DNA from 2 places in the Microbacterium sp. RG1 genome. Region 1 is predicted to be linked to the other one. Evidence: predicted binding sites of a transcription regulator. Region 1 holds the regulator's gene; the other holds the start of a gene.

Region 1 (11,520 bases):
TGGGTGCCGGCGGCGTGGATCGCGGGGATCGCGGGTGCCGTAGACGCGCTGCCCGCGCGAACCCTCCCGTGGGCGGAGGGCTTGCCCGGGCTCGTCGGCCTGGTCGTGGTGACGGCCGCAGGAACGGTCCTCCTGCTCCCGCCGGGACGAACACGCGTCGCTCGCCTCGGCCGCGCACTCTCGGCCGTGATGACCGCATCCACCGCGGCGGCGATGGTGGGGATTCTGGTGGTCGACTCCGTCGTGGTTCCGCTCACGACGCCGCAAGGTTGGAGCGTCGCGATGTGCGACGTGGGTCAGGGCGACGCTGTCGTGGTCCGCTCCGCCGGCGCGGTCATGCTCGTCGACACCGGCCCGGAACCCGAGGCTCTCGCCTCCTGTCTCGCGAGGTTGGGGATCACGCGGATCGACCTTCTGGTGCTCACCCACTTCGACATCGACCACGTGGGCGGGCTCGACGGCGTTCCGGCACCCGTGGGTCTCCTGATGCACGGTCCCGCGGACGAGCGCGACACCGCGCGGGTGCTCGCGGTCGGGGCGCGGGATGTCGTCGCCGCTGCCGCGGAGATGGGGGGAGTGTTGGGAGCCGCCCGCTGGCGGATCCTGTGGCCGTCGGCAGACGCCGTGGTGCCGGGCAACGACGCGAGCATCGTCGTGGAGGTCGGGGGCGGCGGGGTGCCGCGCACACTCATGCTGGGGGACCTCGGCGCCGACGCGCAGCGGGCGCTGCGCGCGAGCGGAGAGCTGAGAGGGCCGTACGACGTCCTCAAGGTCGCGCATCACGGCTCGGCGGATCAGGATGCGGGGCTGCAGCGTCAGGCCGCTCCGGCGCTCGCGTTGATCGGCGTGGGTGCGGGCAACGACTACGGGCATCCGCGGGCGGAGATCCTCGACATCCTCTCGGCCCAGGGCACGACTGTGGCGCGCACGGATCTGGACGGCCTCATCCTCGTGGGGACGAGCGAGGGGCGCACGACGCTGTGGCGCGAGCGGGCGGATGCGGCGTCGGCCGCCCTCGGTAGGCTGGGAGGATGGCGATCCGAAAGTCCACCCCGACGCGCAGTGCGATCCCGCAGCAGTCGTGGCGGACCCCGGAGCCGGCGCCGATCGTGCTGATCTCCGGACCCGAGGAGGTCTGTGCGGAGCGCGCCACGGCCAGGCTCCGCGACTATCTGCGCGCCGAAGACCCGAGCCTCGAGATCTCCGACATCGACGCCTCCGACTACACGGCCGGAACGCTTCTGGCGGTCAGCGCGCCGTCGCTGTTCGGCGAGCCGCGACTCGTCCGCATCCGCAGTGTCGAGAAGTGCTCCGACGCGTTCCTCTCGGAGGCCTTGGCCTACCTGGAGAACCCGCAGGAGGGGGCGACGATCGTGCTGCGTCACACCGGCGCGAGCGTGCGGGGCAAGAAGCTCTTGGAGGCGATCCGGGCCGGGGCCGGCGGAGGGGTGGAGGTGGCCTGCCCCGCCATCAAGCGCGATTCCGACCGGTACGACTTCGCCGCGAGCGAGTTCCGCGAGGCCGGCAGGCGTATCGTGCCCGCCGCGCTGCGCGCCCTCGTCGGTGCGTTCTCCGACGACCTGACAGAACTCGCCGCGGCCTGCCAGCAGCTGGTGAACGACGTCGAGGGTGACATCACGGAGCAGATCGTCGAGCGGTACTACGGCGGTCGCGTGGAGACCTCTGCCTTCACCGTCGCCGACACGGCGATCGCCGGTCGTTACGGCGAGGCGCTCCTCGCACTGCGGCAGGCGCTCGACTCGGGCGCCGACCCGGTTCCGATGGTCGCGGCGATCGCGATGAAGCTGCGCACGATGGCCAGGGTGGCCGGCACGCGTGAGCCGTCCCGGCAGCTTGCGACGCGGCTGGGCATGAAGGACTGGCAGGTCGACCGGGCCCGTCGCGACCTGTCGGGGTGGACCCAGGAATCGCTCGGTCTCGCGATCCAGGCGACCGCGCGCGCCGACGCCGAGGTCAAGGGTGGCTCCCGCGACGCCGTCTTCGCGCTCGAACGCCTCGTCACGGTCATCGCCACACGCGCTCCCTACGCGGCCTGAGCCCTGTCCTCGACAACGACGAGGGCCCGCCGCAACAGCGACGGGCCCTCGAGGAGGAAGCGGCTCAGAGAGCGGAGACCTGCTTCGCGATCGCGGACTTGCGGTTCGCGGCCTGGTTCTTGTGGATGACGCCCTTGCTGACGGCCTTGTCGAGCTTCTTGGTAGCCGTGACGAGCGCCTTCTCGGCGGCGGCCTTGTCGCCACCGGCGACGGCCTCGCGGGTGCGACGCACCGCGGTCTTCAGCTCGCTCTTGACGGCCTTGTTGCGCTCGTGCGCCTTCTCGTTGGTCTTGTTGCGCTTGATCTGCGACTTGATGTTTGCCACGTGTCGTGAACTTTCGTTTCGGAGTCTGCTCGGAAGTTGCCGGTCAGCGGTAGAGGGGCGCTTCGCGGCGGTCGTGAAGAGCGGGAAAACCCTTCACGCGCAAGCCAAACAAGGAGTCTACCAGACGGGGTCCCGCGCGCCCGCCTCGATCGTCGCGACGGCGAGTGCGATCACCGCGTCGAAGGCCTCGGGGCGCATCGCCGACACGAGGTGGCTCGTGCGGGGGATGACGATGAGTTCCGCGTGGGGCGCGATGCGCTGGAAGAGACGCTCGCTGACGCGCAGTTGGTCGTACTGGCCGTTGACGAACCACAGCGGTACGTGGATGCGGGCGAGAGAGGCAAGCACGTCGAGCCGAGCGAGCTGCGCGAGCGCGCCGTCCTGGGCGTCGAGGGCGTATCCGCCCGCGCCGAAGTCGTCTCGAGTGTGCTCGGGAAGCGTTCGCGAGAGCACGTACCGGGTCAGCCGCATCCCGCGATCGGGGAGCGCGTCGAAGCCGCGGGCCAGCGTCCGGTAGATGCGCAGTCCCAGCCCGCGCGGCACCGCGGTGCAGGATGCGGCGATGAACCCGGCGATCGGCGGGGGATCGACGCGCCCCGCGTACTCGATGCACAGCAGTCCGCCCATGGAGTGACCGACCAGCAGAACGGGCCCGCGCTCGGCCGCGGCGCGCACGGCACGGTCGATCGTCGCGAACGCCTCGTCGAGGGTGAACGGCTCGGCCATGCGCTTGCCGTGACCGGGAAGGTCCACGGCGGCCACGCCGATGCCCGCGGCCTCGAGGCTCGCCCGCTGGGCGCGCCACATGGAAGCGGACGTCCGGATCCCGTGCACCAGGACCACCTGCACCGTCATCGCCCCAGCCTAGGCTCGGGCGGGCGGCTGCTCCCCGTAGAATCGACGGAACATGTCACCGCGCGCCCTCAAGCCCCTGCAGCCGTCCGCGACTCCGCCCGAGCTGATCCGCAACTTCTGCATCATCGCCCACATCGACCACGGCAAGTCGACGTTGGCCGATCGGATGCTGCAGATCACCGGTGTCGTCGCCGACCGCGACATGCGGGCGCAGTACCTCGACCGCATGGACATCGAGCGCGAGCGCGGCATCACGATCAAGAGCCAGGCCGTGCGGATGCCCTGGTCGGACGCGAACGGCACGTACGCGCTCAACATGATCGACACCCCCGGGCACGTCGACTTCACCTACGAGGTGAGCCGATCGCTCGCTGCGTGCGAGGGCGCGATCCTCCTGGTGGATGCGGCGCAGGGTATCGAAGCGCAGACGCTCGCGAACCTGTACCTCGCGCTCGAGAACGACCTCACGATCATCCCGGTCCTCAACAAGATCGACCTGCCCGCGGCCGATCCCGAGAAGTACGCCGCCGAACTCGCGGGACTCATCGGCGGCGACCCCGCGGACGTGCTTCGCGTCAGCGGCAAGACCGGCATGGGTGTCGAAGCGCTGCTGGATCGGATCGTCGAGCGCATCCCCGCACCCGTCGGAGACCCCGCGGCCCCGGCACGCGCGATGATCTTCGACTCCGTCTACGACGCGTACCGCGGTGTCGTGACCTACGTCCGGATGGTCGACGGCAAGCTCGAGCCGCGTGAGCGGATCCAGATGATGTCGACCAAGGCCACCCACGAACTGCTCGAGATCGGCGTATCCAGCCCCGAGCCGGTTCCCACCAGGGGCCTCGGCGTCGGGGAGGTGGGATACCTGATCACGGGCGTGAAGGACGTGCGCCAGTCGAAGGTCGGCGACACGATCACGAACCACCGCAAGCCCGCCACCGACGCGCTGCCCGGTTACACAGACCCCAAGCCGATGGTCTTCTCGGGCATCTACCCGATCGACGGCAGTGACTACGCGGAGCTGCGCGAGGCGCTCGACAAGCTCAAGCTGTCCGACGCGTCGCTGCAGTACGAGCCGGAGACCTCCGTCGCCCTGGGCTTCGGCTTCCGCTGCGGGTTCCTCGGGCTCCTGCACCTCGAGATCATCACCGAGCGCCTCTCGCGCGAGTTCGGTCTCGACCTGATCACCACCGCGCCCTCCGTGACGTACGAGGTCATGACGGACACGGGGGAGACGGTCACCGTCACCAACCCGAGCGAGTACCCGGACGGCCGCGTGGCCGAGGTCTCCGAGCCGGTCGTCAAGGTCGGCATCCTGCTGCCGAAGGACTACGTGGGCACCGTGATGGAGCTGTGCCAATCGCGCCGCGGGACGCTGCTGGGCATGGACTACCTCAGCGAGGACCGCGTCGAGCTGCGCTACAACATGCCGCTGGGTGAGATCGTCTTCGACTTCTTCGACCACCTCAAGAGCCGCACGCAGGGCTACGCCAGCCTGGACTACGAACCGGCCGGGTCCCAGACCGCCGACCTCGTGAAGGTCGACATCCTCCTGCAGGGCGAGAAGGTCGACGCCTTCAGCTCGATCGTGCACCGTGATAAGGCGTACGCCTACGGCACGATGATGACCGAGCGGCTGCGCAAGCTCATCCCTCGTCAGCAGTTCGAGGTTCCGATCCAGGCCGCCATCGGAGCGCGGATCATCGCCCGCGAGAACATCCGCGCCATCCGCAAAGACGTGCTCGCCAAGTGCTACGGCGGTGACATCACGCGTAAGCGCAAGCTGCTCGAGAAGCAGAAGGAGGGCAAGAAGCGTATGAAGATGGTCGGACGCGTCGAGGTGCCCCAGGAGGCCTTCATCGCCGCGCTGTCGGGTGACGTCGAGACGAAGAAGTAGGGGATTCACATTCGGATCGTGCATCCAGGCCGGCTCGGTACGCTGGAGACCATGCGCCGTGGGACCTTCCGGGACGAGACCGTCGACTACGCCGCCGTCGGGGCGACGCAGGCTCCCGACCTCCTCCAGTACCCGCCGGAGAAGAGCATCCCCGCCGAGGAGTCGTGGAAGCTCGGCAGCGGCGAGGAGCGCTTCCGCTCGGCGGGAGATGCGCTGCTGTCCTGGAGTGCCCTCCGTGACGGCGGCATCTCGATCGCCGAGGTGCGCCCCGCATCCGATCCGAGCTACTCGGGCGTCTCGTTCGATGACGAGGGCCAGCCCATCGCGCCGAGCCGCCTCGACGCCGACCAGCGCTTCGATGCGGACGGAACGCCGTACGTGGCCGCCGGTTCGTCGGTGCACGTGCGCGGCCGTATCGGCGGTTATCGCGTCGACGCCGAGCTGCGCGTGATCTTCGTGGTCGAGGAGAAGCGCCGTATCGGGTTCGCGCTCGGCACGGTGCGCGACTCGGTGGTGAGCGGTGAGGAATCGTTCATGATCGAGTGGCGCGGCGATGACGAGGTCTGGTTCACCGTTCGCGCGTTCGACCGCCCGGTGGCGCCGCTTTACCGCCTTCTCCCCGCACTCGTGCGCCGCCGCCGCCGCGAGTTGTTCAGTCGGTACCTGCGCGCGATCTCACCCATGTACACGACCCCCGCCTGATGACCCCATCCGTACTTCCCGACGGCGACATCGCACCCGCCGACGGGGCTCTCCCCGAGGGCACCGTGGTGGATTGCGACACCGATTTCGGGGTCTACATCCACGTCCCTTACTGCCGTGTGCGCTGCGGATACTGCGACTTCAACACCTACACGGCCGATGAGCTGCGCGGCCACCGACGCGACGACTATCCCGACGATCTGAGCCGTGAGATCGCGTTGGCGACCCGGGTGCTGGCAGACGCCCCGCGGCCGGCGCAGACCGTCTTCTTCGGCGGGGGCACGCCGACCCTGCTCTCGTCGGCGGCGCTGGGCGGGATGCTGCACGCCGTCCGCGAAGGCTTCGGCATCGCGCCGGGCGCCGAGATCACGGTCGAGGCCAATCCCGACTCGGTAACCCCCGCGTCCCTCGCCGAGCTCGCCGAGGCGGGAGTGACCCGCGTCTCGATCGGCATGCAGTCGAGCGTCCCCCACGTGCTCGCCGCACTCGATCGCACGCATGATCCCGTCAACGTCGCCGCGGCCGTCGCGGGGGCGCGGGCGGCCGGGCTCGACGTGAGCGTCGATCTGATCTACGGCGCACCGGGGGAGTCCCTCTCCGATTGGCGCGCATCGGTCGATGCCGCCCTCGCGCTGGAGCCGGATCATCTCTCCGCCTACGCGCTCATCATCGAGGATGGAACGAAGCTGGCCCGCCGCATCCGCTCCGGTGAGGTGCCCGCGCCCGACGACGACCTGCAGGCCGAGATGTACGAGCTCGTCGACGACGCGATGGCGGATGCGGGCTACGAATGGTACGAGGTGTCCAATTGGGCGCGCGGCACAGACCACCGCTCACGCCACAACCTCGCCTACTGGCGCGGAACAGACTGGTGGGGGTTCGGTCCGGGTGCGCACAGCCACGTCGCCGGAGTGCGCTGGTGGAACGTGAAGCACCCGGCCGCGTACGCGCAGCGGCTCTCGCTAGGGTCGTCTCCGGCGGCGGCGAGGGAGGTCCCCGACCAGGAGGCCCGCACCCTCGAGCGCATCCTGCTGGAGTCCCGCATCCGTGAGGGGCTTCCGGTCGAGGTGGTCCCGGCCGATCGACGCGGCGCCGTGGCCGGGCTCATCGCCGACGGCCTGGTGGAGGGGGCGGCCGCCCTGCGCGGTCGGATCGTCCTCACGCGTCGTGGCCGGCTCCTGGCCGACGCGGTCGTGCGCGCGCTGACCGACTGAGTCAGCGGGCGAGTGCCGCGAGCACTTCCGCACGCGGCAGGGCGACGTCTTCTGTCACGGTGTCGTAGCGGCGCACGAGCGAGCCGTCGCGGAAGGTGGGCCAGCCGGGATCGCCGGTCTCGGCGAAGCGGATCCAGTCGGCGTGCATGCGCGTGGCCAGCTGCTGCGGGGCCCGGGTGCCGCCCATCGTGATGGCGCCATCGTCGCCGAGCGCGTCGAAGACGAAGCCGAGTTCGAGGGCGTGCGCGGCGCGGAGGTCGCGGACCGGGCTCGGCCAGGCGAACTCGTAGACGAACGTGGGTGCGCCGCGCAACCGTGCGACCTCGATCGCCGGCTGCCGCACCAGCAGATCCGTCAGCACCTGTCCGATGATCTCTCCCGCAGGGGCGTCGGGCAGCGCGGTCCGGTACGCGCGCCATACGCCGCGCGGCAGACGCTTCGCGAGCGCGAGGAGGGCGTACGTCCGCCGCGAGAGCTTCGCGAGCGCCTCGGGTGGATACCAGAGGCGGTACTCGTCGGTGTTGGTGCCGATGATGACCGGAACGTCGACATCGACGAGGGCGCGTCGGGGGTTCTCCGGGAGTGTCATCGGATCGATGGTCGCGTTGTATCCCGGTGCCGCCTTGAGCAGGGTGGATGCCGCCGAGAGTTCGTCCCTCGCCGCGACGAGACGCTCCGGCGGGATCCGGCGGAACTCCTCGGCGGTGGCGGGGATTCCGAGCCGGCGAGCGATGTCGCGCGCGGGCCGGGCGGCGCGCTCGGGCGTCGCGGCGTCCAGCGGCCCCGACTCGATGATCGCCCCCGCGATGAGCGGGCGCAGGTCCTCGCGGGCCAGAAGCGCAGCGACGACGGCACCGCCGGCGGACTCGCCGAAGATCGTGATCCGCGAGGGATCGCCGCCGAAGCGGGCGATGTTCCGATGGGTCCACCGCAGTGCCTCGGCCGCATCCGCGAGCCCGATGTTCCTGGGTGCACCGGGCAGGACCGAGAACCCCTCGGCGCCCAGACGGTAGTTCGCCGAGACGAAGACGACGCCGTCGCGGGCGAACGGGGTGCCGTCGTACACGCTGATCGCCGCCGTGCCGCGCTCGAGCGCTCCACCGTGGAACCAGAGCATGACCGCGGCGCCGTCCGCATCCGCCGGTCGCCACACGTTCACCGTCAGGATGTCGTCGCCGGGGATCAGGGTCGAGGGGAGGAGCTTGCCGATCTCGCCCGGATAGGGCGACTGCGGCGATGAGGGCCCGAACACGGTGGCCTCTCGCACCCCGTCCCAGGTCGCGACCGGCTCGGGAAGAGCGAATCGGCGCGCTCCGACCGGTGGTTTCGCGTAGGGGACGCCGAGGTAGCGCTCGATCCCCTCGGAGAGGGCTCCGGATACGACTCCGGTCTCGGTGTGGATGACGGGATGCGACATGCGACCTCCTCTCGAGAGTCTACGGGCGGCCTACCGGCGACTCGCCTCGCGAGCGCGCTAGAATTGGCACTCCCAGACCTCGAGTGCCAGGAGGGAGTGCGCATGGTCAGCGATCGGGGGCTCGACGTGCTTCGGGCGATCGTCCAGGACTACGTGGAGACGCGCGAACCCGTCGGCAGCAAGTCGATCGTCGAACGTCATTCGTTCGGCGTGTCCGCCGCGACGATCCGCAACGACATGGCGCTGCTCGAGGACGAGGAGCTCATCACCGCACCGCACACCTCGTCCGGTCGGGTGCCGACCGACAAGGGCTACCGCGTCTTCGTGAACCACCTCGCCGAACTGCGGCCCCTCACGAGTGCCCAGCGCTCGGCGATCACGGCGTTCCTCGGGGCTCCGGCCGATCTGGACGACATGCTCGGGCGCACAGTCCGTGCGCTGACCCAACTCACCGGTCAGGTCGCCCTGGTGCAGTATCCGTCGTTCGAGCGCGCGAGCATCACGCACGTCGAACTCGTCCACCTCGGCGGGTCGCGTCTGGTCGTCGTGCTCGTCACCGACACCGGTCGGGTGTCGCAGCGTCTGATGGCAGGGCCCGAGCCGCTCGAGGAGACGGATGTGGCGACGCTCCGCGCGCAGGTGTCGGTGCTCGTGACCGGGCGGCCCGTGCGCGAGGGCACGCAACGCGTGGCGCAGGCTCTGGCCGAGACGTTGACCGACAGTCGGGCCGACCGCGCCCTTGGCGCGCTCCTGCGCACCGTCGGCGAGGAGCTCGACGAGTTCCGGCAGGACCGGCTGGTCATGGCGGGAACCGCCAACCTCGCCCGGGCCGAGGGCGACTTCCGCGGCAGCATCTACCCGCTGCTGGAAGCGATCGAGGAGCAGGTGACGCTGCTGCGTCTGATGGGCGAGATGGTGGCCGACGAGCAGGGGCTCGCCGCATCCATCGGACGCGAGAACGAGGCGTTCGGACTCGTCGAGGCGTCGGTGGTGGCCAGCGATTACGACACGACCGGAGGTCAGGCGCGCGTGGGCGTGCTCGGACCCACCCGGATGGACTACTCCAGCAACCTCGCGGCCGTCCGCGCCGTGGCTCACTACCTGAGCCGGCTGCTGGAAGACGACGAACGCGCGCGCTGAGCGCGTGCGAGACGATTCCGCGGCACGCGGACGGGAAGGCTGAAGTGGCAGACCACTACGAAGTACTCGGGGTGCCTCGCGACGCATCGCAGGACGACATCAAGAAGGCGTACCGCAAGCTCGCGCGCCAGCTGCATCCCGATGTGAACCCCGGTGAGGATGCGGCGGAGCGCTTCAAGCTCGTCACGCACGCCTACGACGTGCTGAGCGACAGTGAGCAGCGTCGCCGGTACGACATGGGCAGCGACGGCGGCGGATTCGGTGGTGCGCAGGGCTTCGGCGGGTTCAGCGACATCTTCGACACGTTCTTCGGCGGCGGCGGCGCAGGACGGGTGCGCCCGCGCTCGCGCACCGAACGCGGCCAGGATGCCCTCGTGCGCGTGACGCTCGAGCTGCGAGAGGTGATCTTCGGCGCCCACCGCGACATCGAGGTGGACACCGCTGTGCTGTGCGAGACGTGCGAGGGCGGGTGCTGCCAGCCCGGCACGTCGCCGGTCACGTGCGACATCTGCCACGGCAGCGGCCACGTGCAGCGCACGGTCCGCAGCCTGCTCGGCAACGTCGTCACCAACCAGCCCTGCGCGACGTGCCAGGGATACGGCACCACCATCCCGTACCCGTGCGCCACCTGCCAGGGCCAGGGTCGGGTGCGTGCGCGTCGCACGGTCTCGGTCGACATCCCCGCGGGCGTCGAGACGGGCCTGCGCCTGCAGCTTCCCGGCTCGGGCGAGGTGGGCCCTGCGGGAGGCCCCCACGGCGACCTGTATCTGGAGATCACGGTGGCCGCCGACGAGGTCTTCAGTCGCGACGGCGACGACCTGCTCGCGACGCTCGACGTCTCGATGCCCGACGCCATCCTCGGCACCACCACCCGCATCGAGGCGCTGGACGGTCACGTCGAACTCGAACTGCGCGCCGGAGTCCAGGCCGGCGACGTGCTGACGATCAAGGGACGCGGGATCACGCCGCTTCGCGGCAATCAGCGCGGCGACCTGAAGATCGGCGTGCACGTGGTCACCCCGACCCGCCTCGACCACAAGGAGCGGGCGCTCATCGAGGAGTTCGCGAAGAAGACGAAGGCGCCGGCTCCCCGCCTGTCGGAGTTCCAGCAGGGCCTGTTCGCCAAGCTGCGCGACCGCTTCCGCAACGGCTGATCCGATGGCGCTGCACTTCCTGCTCGACGACGCCTCCGATGCGCATCCCGGCCGCACGGTCGTGCTGACCGGAGCCGAGGCGCACCACGCCGCCACCGTGCGGCGCGTGCGCGTCGGCGAGGAGGTCACGATCGGTGACGGACGGGGCGTCTGGGCGACCGGGACGTGCGTCAGCGTCGCGCCGCGCGAAGTGGCGGTCGAGATCGGGCGGCGCGAGGACGTTCCGGCCCCCGCGCCGCGCCTCGTCCTCGTTCAAGCGCTGGCGAAAGGCGATCGCGACGAGATGGCGGTGCAGGCCGCGACGGAGCTCGGCGTCGCCGAGGTCGTGCCCTGGCAGGCCGCGCGCAGCGTCTCGCGCTGGGACTCCGCCAAGGCGGTCAAAGGCCGCGCCCGCTGGGCGCAGATCGTCCGCGAGGCCGCCAAGCAGGCGCATCGCGCGTGGGTGCCGGAAGTGAGCGAGGTCCGCACCAGCGCGCAGATCGCGCAGCGCGCGGCCACCGTCCCGACGCTCGTGCTGGAGCCCGGCGCATCCGAGTCGCTCAGCGCCAGGATGCAGGAGCTGCACGGTGCCCCCGAGATCTTGCTGGTCGTGGGGCCCGAAGGAGGGATCGACGCGGGCGAGCTCGACACGTTCGCCGCCGCGGGCGCGCACCCGGTCCGGCTCGGAAGCGGAGTCCTCCGCACCTCGACCGCGGGACCCGCCGCCCTCGCCGCCATCGAGGCTCTCCTGGGTCGGTGGTGAACGCGCGCGCATAGACT
Region 2 (11,520 bases), 1.3 Mb from region 1:
GCGACGGACGCTTCGACGATGTTGTAGGCGATCGTCGCGGTCACGATCCAGCGGATTCGGCGCTGCAGCACGCGGAGGCGCCCCGGGCTCGGGGCGACCGAGGTGCTCATGCGCAGCGGCAGGTGTCGCCCGCGCAGCAGCCCGGTTCGACGTAGAGGACGACCTTGAGCAGCTCGTCCAGGGCGGGAGCGAGGTGGCTGTCGGCGAGGCGGTACCAGGTACGACGCCCCTCGGGGATCGCTTCGACCAGACCGCACCCGCGAAGGCACGCGAGCTGATTCGACATGACTTGGCGCGAGACGCCGAGGGCGTCGGCGAGGTCGGACGGGTATGCCGGAGCCTCGCGCAGGGCCAAGAGGACACCTGCCCGCGTCGGATCCGACAGGGCGTGTCCGAGTCGTGCCAGGGCGGCGGTGTGCGTCGCGGTCGCACGATTGAGCACGGTGTTCATGGCTCGGATAGTACATGAAATCGTGAACTATGACGAGTGTGTGCCAGTTTCCCAGCTGCCATGCACCGGATCGCATACGACCTGGGGTTGAATCGAGGAGGGCGAGGCTGCTCGCCGTGAACACCGGCGGTACCCGCTCATCCGACCTCACCCGAGACGAGAGAAGCCCATCGTGACCTACGGTTCGATCACCACCTTCCCGCAGGCCGCGGACGTCGCCGCCGAGGCCGCCCGTGACGCGGTTCGCACGCTGGGCGCCGCGATCGAGGCGAACGGCGGCGCTGTCTGGGTGCTCGCCGGCGGAAGCTCGCCGATGGCGGCCTACGCGATCCTCGCGGCCCAGGATGCGGACGCGATCGACTGGTCGAAGGTCACGGTCCTGATCGGCGACGAGCGCTCGGTGCCGATCAGCGACCCGCAGTCGAACTGGGGCACGATCGCTCCCGCGCTGCTGGACCAGCCCGGCTTCGACACCATGGTGCAGCTGCGTCCCGACACGGACGTCGACGAGGACGAGTCCGCGCGCCGGTACGCCGCGGCGATCGCCGCGCTGCCGAAGACGGATGCGGGATCTCCGCGCCTGGACCTGGTCTGGCTCGGCGTCGGAGAAGACGGACACACACTGTCGCTGTTCCCCGGGCATCCTGACTTCCGCCCGGTCGACGAGCTCGTGATCCCGGTCCACAACTCTCCCAAGCCGCCGCCCACGCGCATCACGCTCACTCTCAAGGCGCTGGACGGTGCGCAGCATGTGGTCGTCTTCGCGACCGGTGCAGGCAAGAAGGAAGCGCTGGCCGAAGCGCTCGCGGAGGGGAAGCTGCCGATCGCGGTCGTCGCTGCTCACGTCACGGCCGCCGGCGGATCGGTGCAGTGGCTGTTCGACGAGGCTGCGGCCGGCTGACCCCGTCCCGCCCACGAGGAAGAGCAGCATGACCACGGACCAGAAGCCCGCCGGCTCACCGCTCGAGGCCCGCCCCTGGATCGCTTCCTACGCCGAGGGGGTGCCGGCCGAGATCGAACCCGTCACCGAGACGCTCGTCGACCTTCTCGACGCATCCGTCTCGCGCTACGGCGACCGTGTCGCGCTGGAGTTCTTCGGCGCCGAGACGACGTACGCCCAGCTGGGGGAGCAGGTCTCCCGCGCCGCGAACGCCCTGCGCAAGCTGGGCGTGCAGGCGGGGGACCGGGTCGCGCTCATCCTGCCGAACTGTCCCCAGCACGTCGTCGCGTTCTACGCGGCCCTGCGCATCGGCGCGATCGTCGTCGAGCACAACCCGCTCTACACGCCGCGCGAGCTCCGCCACCAGTTCGAGGTGCACGGCGCCGTCGTCGCGATCGTGTGGGACAAGGTCGCCGACACCGTCGCCGAGTTCCCCGAAGACGTCGCGCCCTCGGCGATCGTCTCGGTGCGGATGCCGGACGCCCTGCCCTTCGGCAAGCGTCTGGCGCTGCGGCTGCCCGTCGCGAGGGCGCGGGAGACGCGCGAAGCCATGACCACCCGCCCGCGCGCCCGCGGCCTGCTCGAATGGTCCGACTTCGTGCGCGTGCGCAAGCTCCCGCGTAAGTGGCCGAAGCCGCGACTGGACGACACCGCGCTCCTGCAGCTCACGAGCGGCACCACGGGCACGCCCAAGGCGGCGATCCTCTCGCACCGCAACCTCCGCTCGAACGCCGCGCAGGGGCGTGCCTGGGTGCCGGGGCTCACCGAGGGTGGCGAGGTCTTCTACGCCGTGCTCCCGCTCTTCCACGCGTACGGGCTCACCCTCTGCCTCACCTTCGCGATTTCGCTGGGTGCGCGCGTCGTGCTCTTCCCGAAGTTCGACGTGGATGCGGTCGTCGCCGCCTCCGCGACCTCGAAGCCCACGTTCCTGCCCGCCGTGCCACCGATCTACGACGCACTCTCGCGGGCCAGCACACGCAAGGGCGTCGATCTCTCCGGCATCCGCTTCGCCATCTCCGGAGCCACGAGTCTGCCGGTGCCGACGGTGACGCGCTGGGAGGAGGCGACCGGGGGGCTTCTCGTGGAGGGCTACGGCATGACCGAGACGTCGCCGGTCGCGCTCGGCAACCCGATCGGTCCCTCGCGGCGCCCCGGGACGGTGGGCGTGCCCTTCCCGAGCACCGAGATCCGGGTCGTCGACCCCGACGATCCTCGCGTCGACCGTCCGGCCGGGGAAGCGGGGGAGCTGCTCATCCGCGGCCCGCAGGTGTTCCAGGGCTATTGGCAACAGCCCGACGAGACCCAGGCCGTGCTGCTTCCCGGAGGTTGGTTGCGCACCGGCGACATCGTGACGGTGAGCGAGGACGGCTTCGTCACCGTCATCGACCGCGTCAAAGAGCTCATCATCACGGGGGGCTTCAACGTCAGCCCGACCGAGGTCGAGCAGGTGCTGCTGCTGCATCCGGATGTGGCGGAGGCGGCCGTCGTCGGCATCCCCCGTCCTTCCGGCGGCGAGGATGTTGTGGCCGCGATCGTCACGCGCGAGGGCGCAGTCTTCGACGCGGCCGCGCTTCGCGACTTCGCGCGCACGCACATCACCTCGTACAAGGTGCCCAAGCGGATCGTCGAGGTGGAGGATCTGCCGCGCTCGCAGATCGGAAAGGTGCTGCGCCGCGTCGTCCGCGAGCGCCTCTCGGCCCGTTAGGGCACGGATCGCCTGACCTACTGCATCGCCGCGACGTCTGCTCAGTCGGTGAGCTGGCGGTAGGTCAGGTGGGGCTGGTCGCTGAGAAGGTGGCCCTCGTGCGAGCGAAGCTCCACGTCGGCACCGGGGATCGTCGAGCGGATGCGGCGGGCTGCCGCAACGGCGTCGAGCATCCGGTCCTTTGCGCCGAAGGTGGCGGTCACGCGACCCCGGATGTTCCGCAACAACTCCGTCGGATGCTCGGGGAGCTTGTCGGTCCGAGGCGAGAAGTGCGCGAAGGTCTGCATCGCGTACCGGTCGAGTTGTCGCTGGAGTTCTGTTCGCGCTTCGTCGGTCCGGTGCGGCCCTGTGAGATAGGACAGGGCACGCTTCCGGCCGGGCTCCCCGAGCCCTGCGAGGAGGCCGGCAACCACGAGCGGGGCGATCTTGCGCGGGCCGAAGCCGCTGGACGAATGAAGGATCAGACGTTCCACCTGCGCGGGGCGGTGTGCCGCGAACGCCGTGGCGATCCACCCGCCGAGCGAGACTCCGACATAGGCGGCCGGAGCGCCGATGAGCTGTTGATGCGCTTCGAAGACCCAGCGGGCTTGATCCTCGGCGGCGAAGGGCACCCGGGTGGGCGTGCTCCTACCGGGCTCGCCTGGCAGATCGAACGCGTGGACGTGATGCGACTCGGCCAACTGCAGGATGGTCGGAGCCCAGGACAGCGCCGTCGAGCCCGAGCCGTGCAGAAGGACGACGGGCGGAGCTGTGGGAGATCCGGCGGTGATTGCGGTGATCTCGCCGATCGAGGTGAGGGCGACGCTCTGTCCGGCATCGGGCAGGTAGCGGCGCAGAAGCCGCTCATATGTGTCGCGGATCTGGAGGGCACCAGCGCTGCTGCGATAGCGGAGGTCATTCATTCGTGATCTCCACAGCATTGTTGATGGTGACGAGGACGTCCAGGACGGCCTCGAGCGGGCCGGACGCGATGATCTGGAGCGCGAGATCATCTGGCATGCGCACGATCTGAAGTGCGACCCGGGGTGCCGCTCCATTCGCATTGAGCAGGTCTGAGACTCGCCGTTCCTGTTCCGCGCTCGCGGCGTCGACGCGAACGACGACGGAGGCCGCAGTCCGCGTCGACGCGCCATCCTGGGTGGGGGCTGCCAGGGGCGCACCGCCTTCGATGAGCTTCAGATCCTTGATGTGAATGCGGTACTGCTTGCCGATGCGGGTCGCTTGCAGACGTCCACTGCGGATGTATTCGCGCACGGTACGGGGTCGGAGCTGTAGACGGGCAGCGACGTCGTCGACACTCAAAAGTTCTTCCACGGCTATATAGTGCCATAAACGTACGTAAAGGTATGTAAAGGGGTTCTTTATTCACGCGAGAGGGTCACCAAGCTGCGGCGCGAGGTGATTCTTTCAAGGCCTTCGGTTTCGGCGAGACGCAGCGTTCGCGCCGGCAGTGGAGGAAGCTCGGACGCGATGCCGTCGGTCTGCTTCGCGATGCCCACCAGCAGAGCCAGGTCGACGCCGGGCGCGGTGACCTCGAGGCGCGCGTAGTCGCTCGTGGTGCCCCATCGCAGCCGCTCGATCTCGCTCAGCCGAAGCGCGTGCGTCGCCTCGCCGGCGGTGATCCACATCCGGTCGCGTGACACGCGCACGCTCGCTTCGACGGAGCGTCTGCGCAACAGCGCGGTGACGATGAGATAGGCGGGGAAGGCGAAGAGCGCCCCGAGCGCGAGGATCAGCATGCGGGGTCCAAGTCGCTCGACGACGGCGCTGAACATGATGAGCGCCGTGGTGACGAGCGCCCCCGTCACGACGATGGTGGCGATGATCCACACCGTGAGCTCCCGCATCCGCATCGGGATCGCCCGGAAGCGGAGGATGACCGCATCGCCGTCGTTCTCCCAGGCCAGCGGTACTCGCGGCTGCGCTCGGGTCTTGCCCGGTAGGAGGTTGATGACGCGGCTGAGCAGTGTGATCCAGACCCAGCCGGCGGCAGGGGGCAATGCGAGGAGCAGCCCCGCGTAGATCGCGCGCGGTGTGCCGGGCGCGAAGAGCGGTGGAAGGAGCTCGATCGATGCGTAGAGGGCTGGTGCGAGGGCGACCGCCACCAGGAGGTGGACGATCGCGCCGGTCGGATGCGGCATGCGCACCGTGAGGTTCACGAACCAGATCCCGCAGAGGGCCCCCGCGATGATCGTCATCAGGAAGGGGAAGAACCCGCCCTCGGTGAGGTATCCGGGCAGCGCCGCCAGGATGCAGGCGGCCGCCCAGACCAGCGGATTCAGGGCGATCCTCTGCAGCAGAGGCGGCCGTCTCGCTGCCTCGGCGGGGTCGTTCACGCGCTGAGTCTATGAGGTCGCAGGAGGGCCCTAGAGGCGGCTGTGAGAACTAGCACTCGCGGCATGAGAGTGCTAATCTGTGATTGTTGAGTCAAGGGGGCTCAACTTAGGGACTACGGGTCGGATCCCACATCCGATCCCGCTCGAGAGGAGACGACTATGGCTGCATACGACTCGCTCCGTGACCTGGAGCGCATGGCGAACACGTTCTTCGACACCGCGCGGCGCGGCCCTCGGCAGATGCCGATGGACCTCTACCGCGACGGTGACCACTACGTCCTCACCGCCGACCTGCCGGGCATCGATCCCGGATCGGTCGACGTCGACATCGACGGTCAGCTGCTCACCATCCGTGCCGAGCGCACGCTGTCGGCGGGTGACGGAGTCACCTGGATCACGCGGGAGCGGACGTCGGGCACGTTCCTGCGTCAGTTGAGCCTCGGTCAGGGGCTCGACACCGAGAAGATCTCGGCGAGCTACCGCAACGGCGTGCTGAGTGTCACGATCCCCGTCAGCGAGAAGGCCAAGCCGCGGAAGGTCGAGATCGTGACGGGCGACGACGCCCCCGAGCTGCAGGTCTCGGAGTCGCAGAGCTGACGCATCGCGGACAGCAGTAAGGGCCGGTCGGAGAGGCTTCCGACCGGCCCTTGTCCCTTTGCACCAAGAGTGTCCTGCAATCACATGTCGGTAGCTGCCACAGCAAAACAACTACCGTGCGAGCACTCTATAACGGTGAGATAACGGAGGGGAAGAGGTTTCCGTTACCTTTTCGTGATTCTTTGCTGACGCATAGCCGACTGCGGGGTCAGCGGTCGCGGACGGGCGTGATCAGCACCCCGCCGAAGCGCGCCTCGGAGTACTCCCATTCGCGCCCGTCGACCCACACCCGGGCCGAGGCGCAGGGGAGTGACTCGTGTTCGCCGTCCCGCCAGTGCAGGACGAAGCCGCCGCCGAAGGAGGCGTTCGATCCTGTGACGCGGGCGCCGTCCGCATCCACTGCGCGAGCCTCGCACTCGCCGCAGAGGTACTCGGGGTACCGGTCCGACTGCGCGACCTGGGCGCCGCAATTCGGGCAGGGTTGCGTGCCGCGGGAACCGGGGAGGAAAGCGCTCATGGCACGAGTGTAGGTCGGGTGCTCACGCCGCCGGCGGGAGCCAGACCGTCAGGCGCACGGCGTCGTCCGGCAGGTGGAGGATCTCGTAACTCCGCTCGACGACGACACCGTCGAGGCCCCGGATGCGGGTGGTCGCGCCCCGGCGCCGCTCGACGATGTGGCCGCTCCACCATGCCGTGAAGTGCGGGCTCCTCGTCTCGAGCTCGCGCACGAGATCCCCGAGTCGCGGATCATCCAGGCGGTCGACGTTCGCCGCGCGCAGGTGGGCGACGGCGCCGCGGGCGAGCTCCTCCCAGTCGAGGAACGTCTCCCGGGCGCGCGGGTCGGTCAGCAGGTAGCGGCACGTGTTGCGCTGCGGGGGCGGAAGCTCAGCGAGCCCGGCGTGCAGCGACATCCCGTCCTCGTTCGCCGCGACGATCGTGCTGAACCTGTCGAGCACGTACGCGGGTTGTGGGCGGACCGCCGCGACGAGCGCCGACATCCGCGGGAGGAGGTCGCTGTCCGCCCTCGGCTCGGCGCGCGCAGCGTCGGCGTCGCGGAGCCGCACGAGATGACGCGCCGCATCCGGTGACAGCGCGAGCGCGTGGGCGAGAGCCGTGAGTACGGCATCGCTCGGGTGGGATTCGCGCCCCTGCTCGAGCCGGATGTAGTAGTCGACGCTGATCCCGGCGCGGGTCGCGACCTCCTCGCGGCGCAGGCCCGGAGTCCGCCGGGCGCCGGGGGAGTCGTGCCCGGGCGCGAGCGCCCTGTCCTGACGGCGAGCACGGAGGAAGTCGCCGAGTTCGTTCGCGATGACCGGCTCCTCTCGGCTGGGTGGGTGGACCGCTCCTATGAACAGTACGGTCTTCCGTCGGGGCGGTTCGAAGCCGGAGCCTGGAGGCATGTCCACTTACACCCACGGTCACCACGAATCCGTGCTGCGCTCGCACCGCTGGCGTACCGCCGAGAACTCCGCCGCCTACCTTCTGCCCTTCCTCGGAGCCGATGACCGACTGCTGGATGTGGGGGCCGGGCCCGGCACGATCACGGTCGATTTCGCCGAGCGCGTGGCTCACGTCACCGCGACGGAGATCGGCGAGGACGAGGCGGCGCTGACCCGCGCGACGGTGGAGGAGCGCGGAGCGTCGAACGTCGACGTGCGGATCGCGGACGTGCACGCTCTGCCGTTCGACGACGACTCGTTCGATGTCACGCACGCCCATCAGGTGCTGCAGCACATCGCGGATCCGGTGCAGGCGCTGCGGGAGCTCGCGCGGGTGACCCGACCCGGCGGGATCATCGCGGTGCGCGACGCCGACTTCGCCGGGTTCGCGTGGTGGCCGCAGATGCCTGAACTCGACCGCTGGCTGGAGCTGTATGAGGCGGCGGCCCGCGCCAACGGCGGCGAACCGGATGCCGGCAGACGTCTCCTCTCCTGGGCGCGGGAGGCAGGGCTCACCGACATCAGCGCGTCGTCGAGCACGTGGTGTTACGCGAGCGCCGATGAGCGGAGGTGGTGGGGCAATCTGTGGGCGGACCGCATCCGTCAGTCCGCGCTCGCACGGCAGCTGGAGAGCAGCCCCGACACCGACGCCGACGAGCTCGACCGGATCGCCGCCGGATGGCGTGAGTGGGCCGCATCCGACGACGGCTGGTTCTCGGTCCTGCACGGTGAGATCATCTGCCGCGTGTCCTGACGAGATCAGGCCGGGTACGGTGGCACTTCCGACCCATCGACGCCGGAGGACGACATGAGCTCTGACCAGCGCGGTCGCCCGCGTCCGCCGCAGGCGTTGAATCTCGTTCTCTCGTACGTCGCCTTCGTGCCGTTGGCGATCATCTGGGCGTCCTTCTCGTGGATCATGCTGACCACCAGCGGCGCGAGCAGCATGGCTGCGCTCATGCCGATGGCGGCATTCATGTTCACCTCGTGGCTCTGGGTGCTGCTGGCGATCATCGCTCTGGCGCGCTCCGCGCGATATGGGGGCAACGCGCATGCGCTCGTGGTCTCGCTCGCGGCGCTCCTGCTCGCCGTGCTCGGACTCTTCTTCATGCTGCCTCGCTGACAACGAGGACTAGGCTTTCGCGAGCTACGGCGAAGGAGGCCTCATGGCGGGCAAGACGATCGTGATCACCGGTGCGAGCGACGGCATCGGGCGGGAGGCGGCGCGGGCGCTGCACGCGCAGGGGCACACCGTCATCCCCGTCGGGCGCAATGGCGAGCGCACCGCGCAGATCGCCCGGGAGGTGGGTGCGCGCGTGCACCTCGCGGACTTCGCCGATCTCACGAGCGTCCGAGAGCTCGCGGACGATCTGCTCACGCAGTACGACCGCATCGACGTGCTCGCCAACAACGCCGGAGGCATCTTCGGCAAGGTGCGCGAGAGCACGATCGACGGACACGAGATGACCTTCCAGGTGAACTACCTCGCGCCGTTCCTGCTCACACAGCTGCTGAAGGACCGGCTCATCGCCTCCACGGCCACGATCATCAACACCTCCAGCGTCGGCGCGCGTCTGTTCGGTCAGCTGGAGATCGACGACCTCGACAACGAGCGCTCCTTCAGCGCCACGCGCGCCTACGGCACGGCCAAGCTCGAGCAGATCCTCCACGTCAAGGAGCTCGATCGGCGCTACCGCGCACAGGGCATCGGCGCGGTGGCGTTCCACCCGGGCAACATCGCCACGAGCTTCTCGAGCGCGCCCAGCTCGCCCATGCGCCTCATCTACCAGACGCCCCTCAAGAAGCTCTTCCTCACGAGCATCCCGAAGGGTGCCGACACCCTCGTGTACCTCGCGGAGGGCGAGCCTGGTCGTGACTATGCGCCGGGCGAGTACTACGTGAAGCGCAAGCCCGCGCGGACTCATGCACAGGCGGACGATGCCGCTCTGGCGCGAGAGCTCTGGGAGCGCAGCGAGCGCATGCTCGCGCTCTAGGCAGCGGGCTCAGCGCGCGTTCAGCGCCTCGGTCCAGGCAGCTTGGTGCTCGCGTGCGTAGCGGGATGCGGCGAGCCAGTGATCGCCGTGACCCGACGAGAACATGGATCCCCAGGGCTCATGGCCCGCGGCGTGGGAAGAGCGCAGAAGCTCGTGCATCGATTCCGCCCGTGCGGCCATCGCCGCGGGCAGAGCCGCACGCAGCGCGGCGTCCGCCCCGTAGCCGTCGACGAACGCGGCGAGATCCGCGGCGGCGTCGTCGGGGGAGCGCGACGGGTCGTTGAGCGTGAACGCCTGGGCGGCGTACGCGAGATCCCAGAGACGGGTGCTGGGAGCCGCCGCATCCCAGTCGATGAAGACCCATCTCTCGCCCATCACGAGGTTCCACGGGGCGAGGTCGTTGTGGCAGACCAGCTCGGCGCCGGGCGCCGGGATCGCCGAATCCCAGGCCGCATCCGCCGGCACCGCGAATCCCACGCTCGCATCGTGGATGGCGCGCACCATCCCGCCCACACGATGAAGCTCCGGCCGCGTCAGGCCCTCCTCCGCCAGCGCGCCGGGGACGAACTCCCACACCTGACGACCCTGCTCGTCGCGGCCGAGGGGAGCAGGCGCGTCGACGCTGGCCTCGCGCAGGGAGGTGACATACGTGTGCACGTGCGGAGATGCCGGTGTCCAAGCCTTGCGGACGGTGTTCCCCGCGCGGAAGACGGGACCCGCCGAGTTGCCTCCCGAAAGACCCTGCTCCTGCTGCATCCTTCGAGGCTATCGGCGAGATGCGGCTCCCTGCGCGCGGGCGCTCGTCTCGCCGCCGCGCACCTCGTGGTGCCAGCTCTCGCCCTGCCGCTCGTACATGATGCGTGTGTGGCGTCGGTCGGGGGAGCCCTGCCAGAACTCGACGTGCGTAGGCACGAGCCACCAGAGCATCCAGTCCGCGGACGTCAGTCCGACGCGTGCGGACTCCGGACGCGCCTCGAAGTCCCCGGCGATCTCGGCGGCGGTGGCGGGCTGCATCCCGCCGCGCAGCCGCACGGCGCGGACGATCGGCTGCCACCAGAAGCTGAGGGCCGCCACCGGGTGCGCCGTGAGCTGCTCGGCCTTCGCGGATGACCGGGGACCTGCGACCGCCCATCCGCGGGGACCGGCGTCCTTGAGGATCAGCGCGCGGGCATCGGGGAGTCCGTCCGCGTCGACGGTCGAGAGCGTCGCCACGTGCGGCTCGGCGACACCGGCGGCCGCCGCACCGCGCAGCCACTGTTCGAACAGCACGTGTGGCTCTTCGGGAAGACTCGCCGTGTCGAGAGCCGGCGCCGCCCCGGCGAGCGACGGCTGCGCCCGCAGCCATGCGGAGAAGGAGGAGGACGTCACCCTCCCATCCTCCTCCTGCACTCGCCGAGTGAGCACGCATTGAGCGAGCGAGCACCCGATCGGATGCTCGCTCGCTCAATGAATGCGCGTTCGCGCCTAGCCGTTGTCGCGGAGGGTGACGTCGCCCGCGGAGACGCGGACCTTGACGGGGATGCGGGGGCCGCTGCCGGCGGAGAGCCGGTTGTCGACGCCGCCGGCCTCCACGTTGGAGCGGACGTCGTAGTTGCCGCGCGGCACGGTGACATCCGCGGACCCGGCGCTGACGCCGATGTCGATGCTGCGCGGGGCGTCGCCGGTCAACTCGGCGGTGAGGTCGCCCGCCGAGAGCTCGAACTCGGCCTCGGTGACACCCGACAGTCGGATGTCGGAGCTTCCGGCGCTCATGGAGGTATCGATCGTTCGGGCTTCGCCGGAGACGATGAGGCTGCCGGCGGAGAGGTGCGTGTCGAGATCGCCGAACGTGCCCGTGGCGCGAAGCTCTCCCGCGGAGAGCGTGAGCGACGCGTCGACGCCCTCGAGGGTCCGCGGAAGCGTCAGCAGGACGCGCGGCTGCTGGCCGATCCAGCCGATGCCGAAGAAGCCGTCCGGAGCGCTGATCTTCAGCTCGTCGCCGTCACGCTCCATCCGCCACGCGGATCGGCCGGAGGTCACCTCGAGCCGAGCCTCGTCGACGTCGTCGAACCGCAGTTC

Evidence for each region. The regulator HrcA, encoded in region 1, represses chaperone genes, less so after heat shock. The targets are predictions, from matches to a motif close to TTNGCACTCGNNNNNNNCGAGTGCNAA.
Region 2: a site for HrcA is predicted at 5,482-5,508, ahead of EHF32_RS09645 (Hsp20/alpha crystallin family protein). Genes of this name have one in related genera too.

What each region holds. Positions count from the first base shown of each region.
Region 1 covers NZ_CP034121.1:734,807-746,326, forward strand. Annotated here, with positions in the region: gene EHF32_RS03460 (ComEC/Rec2 family competence protein) at 1-1,116, shown strand, start outside; gene holA (DNA polymerase III subunit delta) at 1,032-2,057, shown strand; gene rpsT (30S ribosomal protein S20) at 2,122-2,382, opposite strand; gene EHF32_RS03475 (alpha/beta fold hydrolase) at 2,500-3,237, opposite strand; gene lepA (translation elongation factor 4) at 3,290-5,134, shown strand; gene EHF32_RS03485 (DUF1990 family protein) at 5,186-5,836, shown strand; gene hemW (radical SAM family heme chaperone HemW) at 5,836-7,050, shown strand; gene EHF32_RS03495 (carboxylesterase/lipase family protein) at 7,052-8,467, opposite strand; gene hrcA (heat-inducible transcriptional repressor HrcA) at 8,570-9,607, shown strand; gene dnaJ (molecular chaperone DnaJ) at 9,652-10,761, shown strand; gene EHF32_RS03510 (16S rRNA (uracil(1498)-N(3))-methyltransferase) at 10,766-11,503, shown strand.
Region 2 covers NZ_CP034121.1:1,995,013-2,006,532, reverse strand. Annotated here, with positions in the region: gene EHF32_RS09680 (cation transporter) at 1-110, opposite strand, end outside; gene EHF32_RS09675 (ArsR/SmtB family transcription factor) at 107-451, opposite strand; gene pgl (6-phosphogluconolactonase) at 624-1,352, shown strand; gene EHF32_RS09665 (long-chain-fatty-acid--CoA ligase) at 1,381-3,096, shown strand; gene EHF32_RS09660 (alpha/beta fold hydrolase) at 3,138-3,998, opposite strand; gene EHF32_RS09655 (helix-turn-helix domain-containing protein) at 3,991-4,410, opposite strand; gene EHF32_RS09650 (hypothetical protein) at 4,458-5,432, opposite strand; gene EHF32_RS09645 (Hsp20/alpha crystallin family protein) at 5,592-6,029, shown strand; gene EHF32_RS09640 (hypothetical protein) at 6,238-6,546, opposite strand; gene EHF32_RS09635 (helix-turn-helix domain-containing protein) at 6,569-7,429, opposite strand; gene EHF32_RS09630 (class I SAM-dependent methyltransferase) at 7,428-8,222, shown strand; gene EHF32_RS09625 (hypothetical protein) at 8,277-8,591, shown strand; gene EHF32_RS09620 (SDR family NAD(P)-dependent oxidoreductase) at 8,635-9,462, shown strand; gene EHF32_RS09615 (phosphotransferase) at 9,472-10,218, opposite strand; gene EHF32_RS09610 (pyridoxine/pyridoxamine 5'-phosphate oxidase) at 10,228-10,830, opposite strand; gene EHF32_RS09605 (hypothetical protein) at 10,927-11,520, opposite strand, start outside.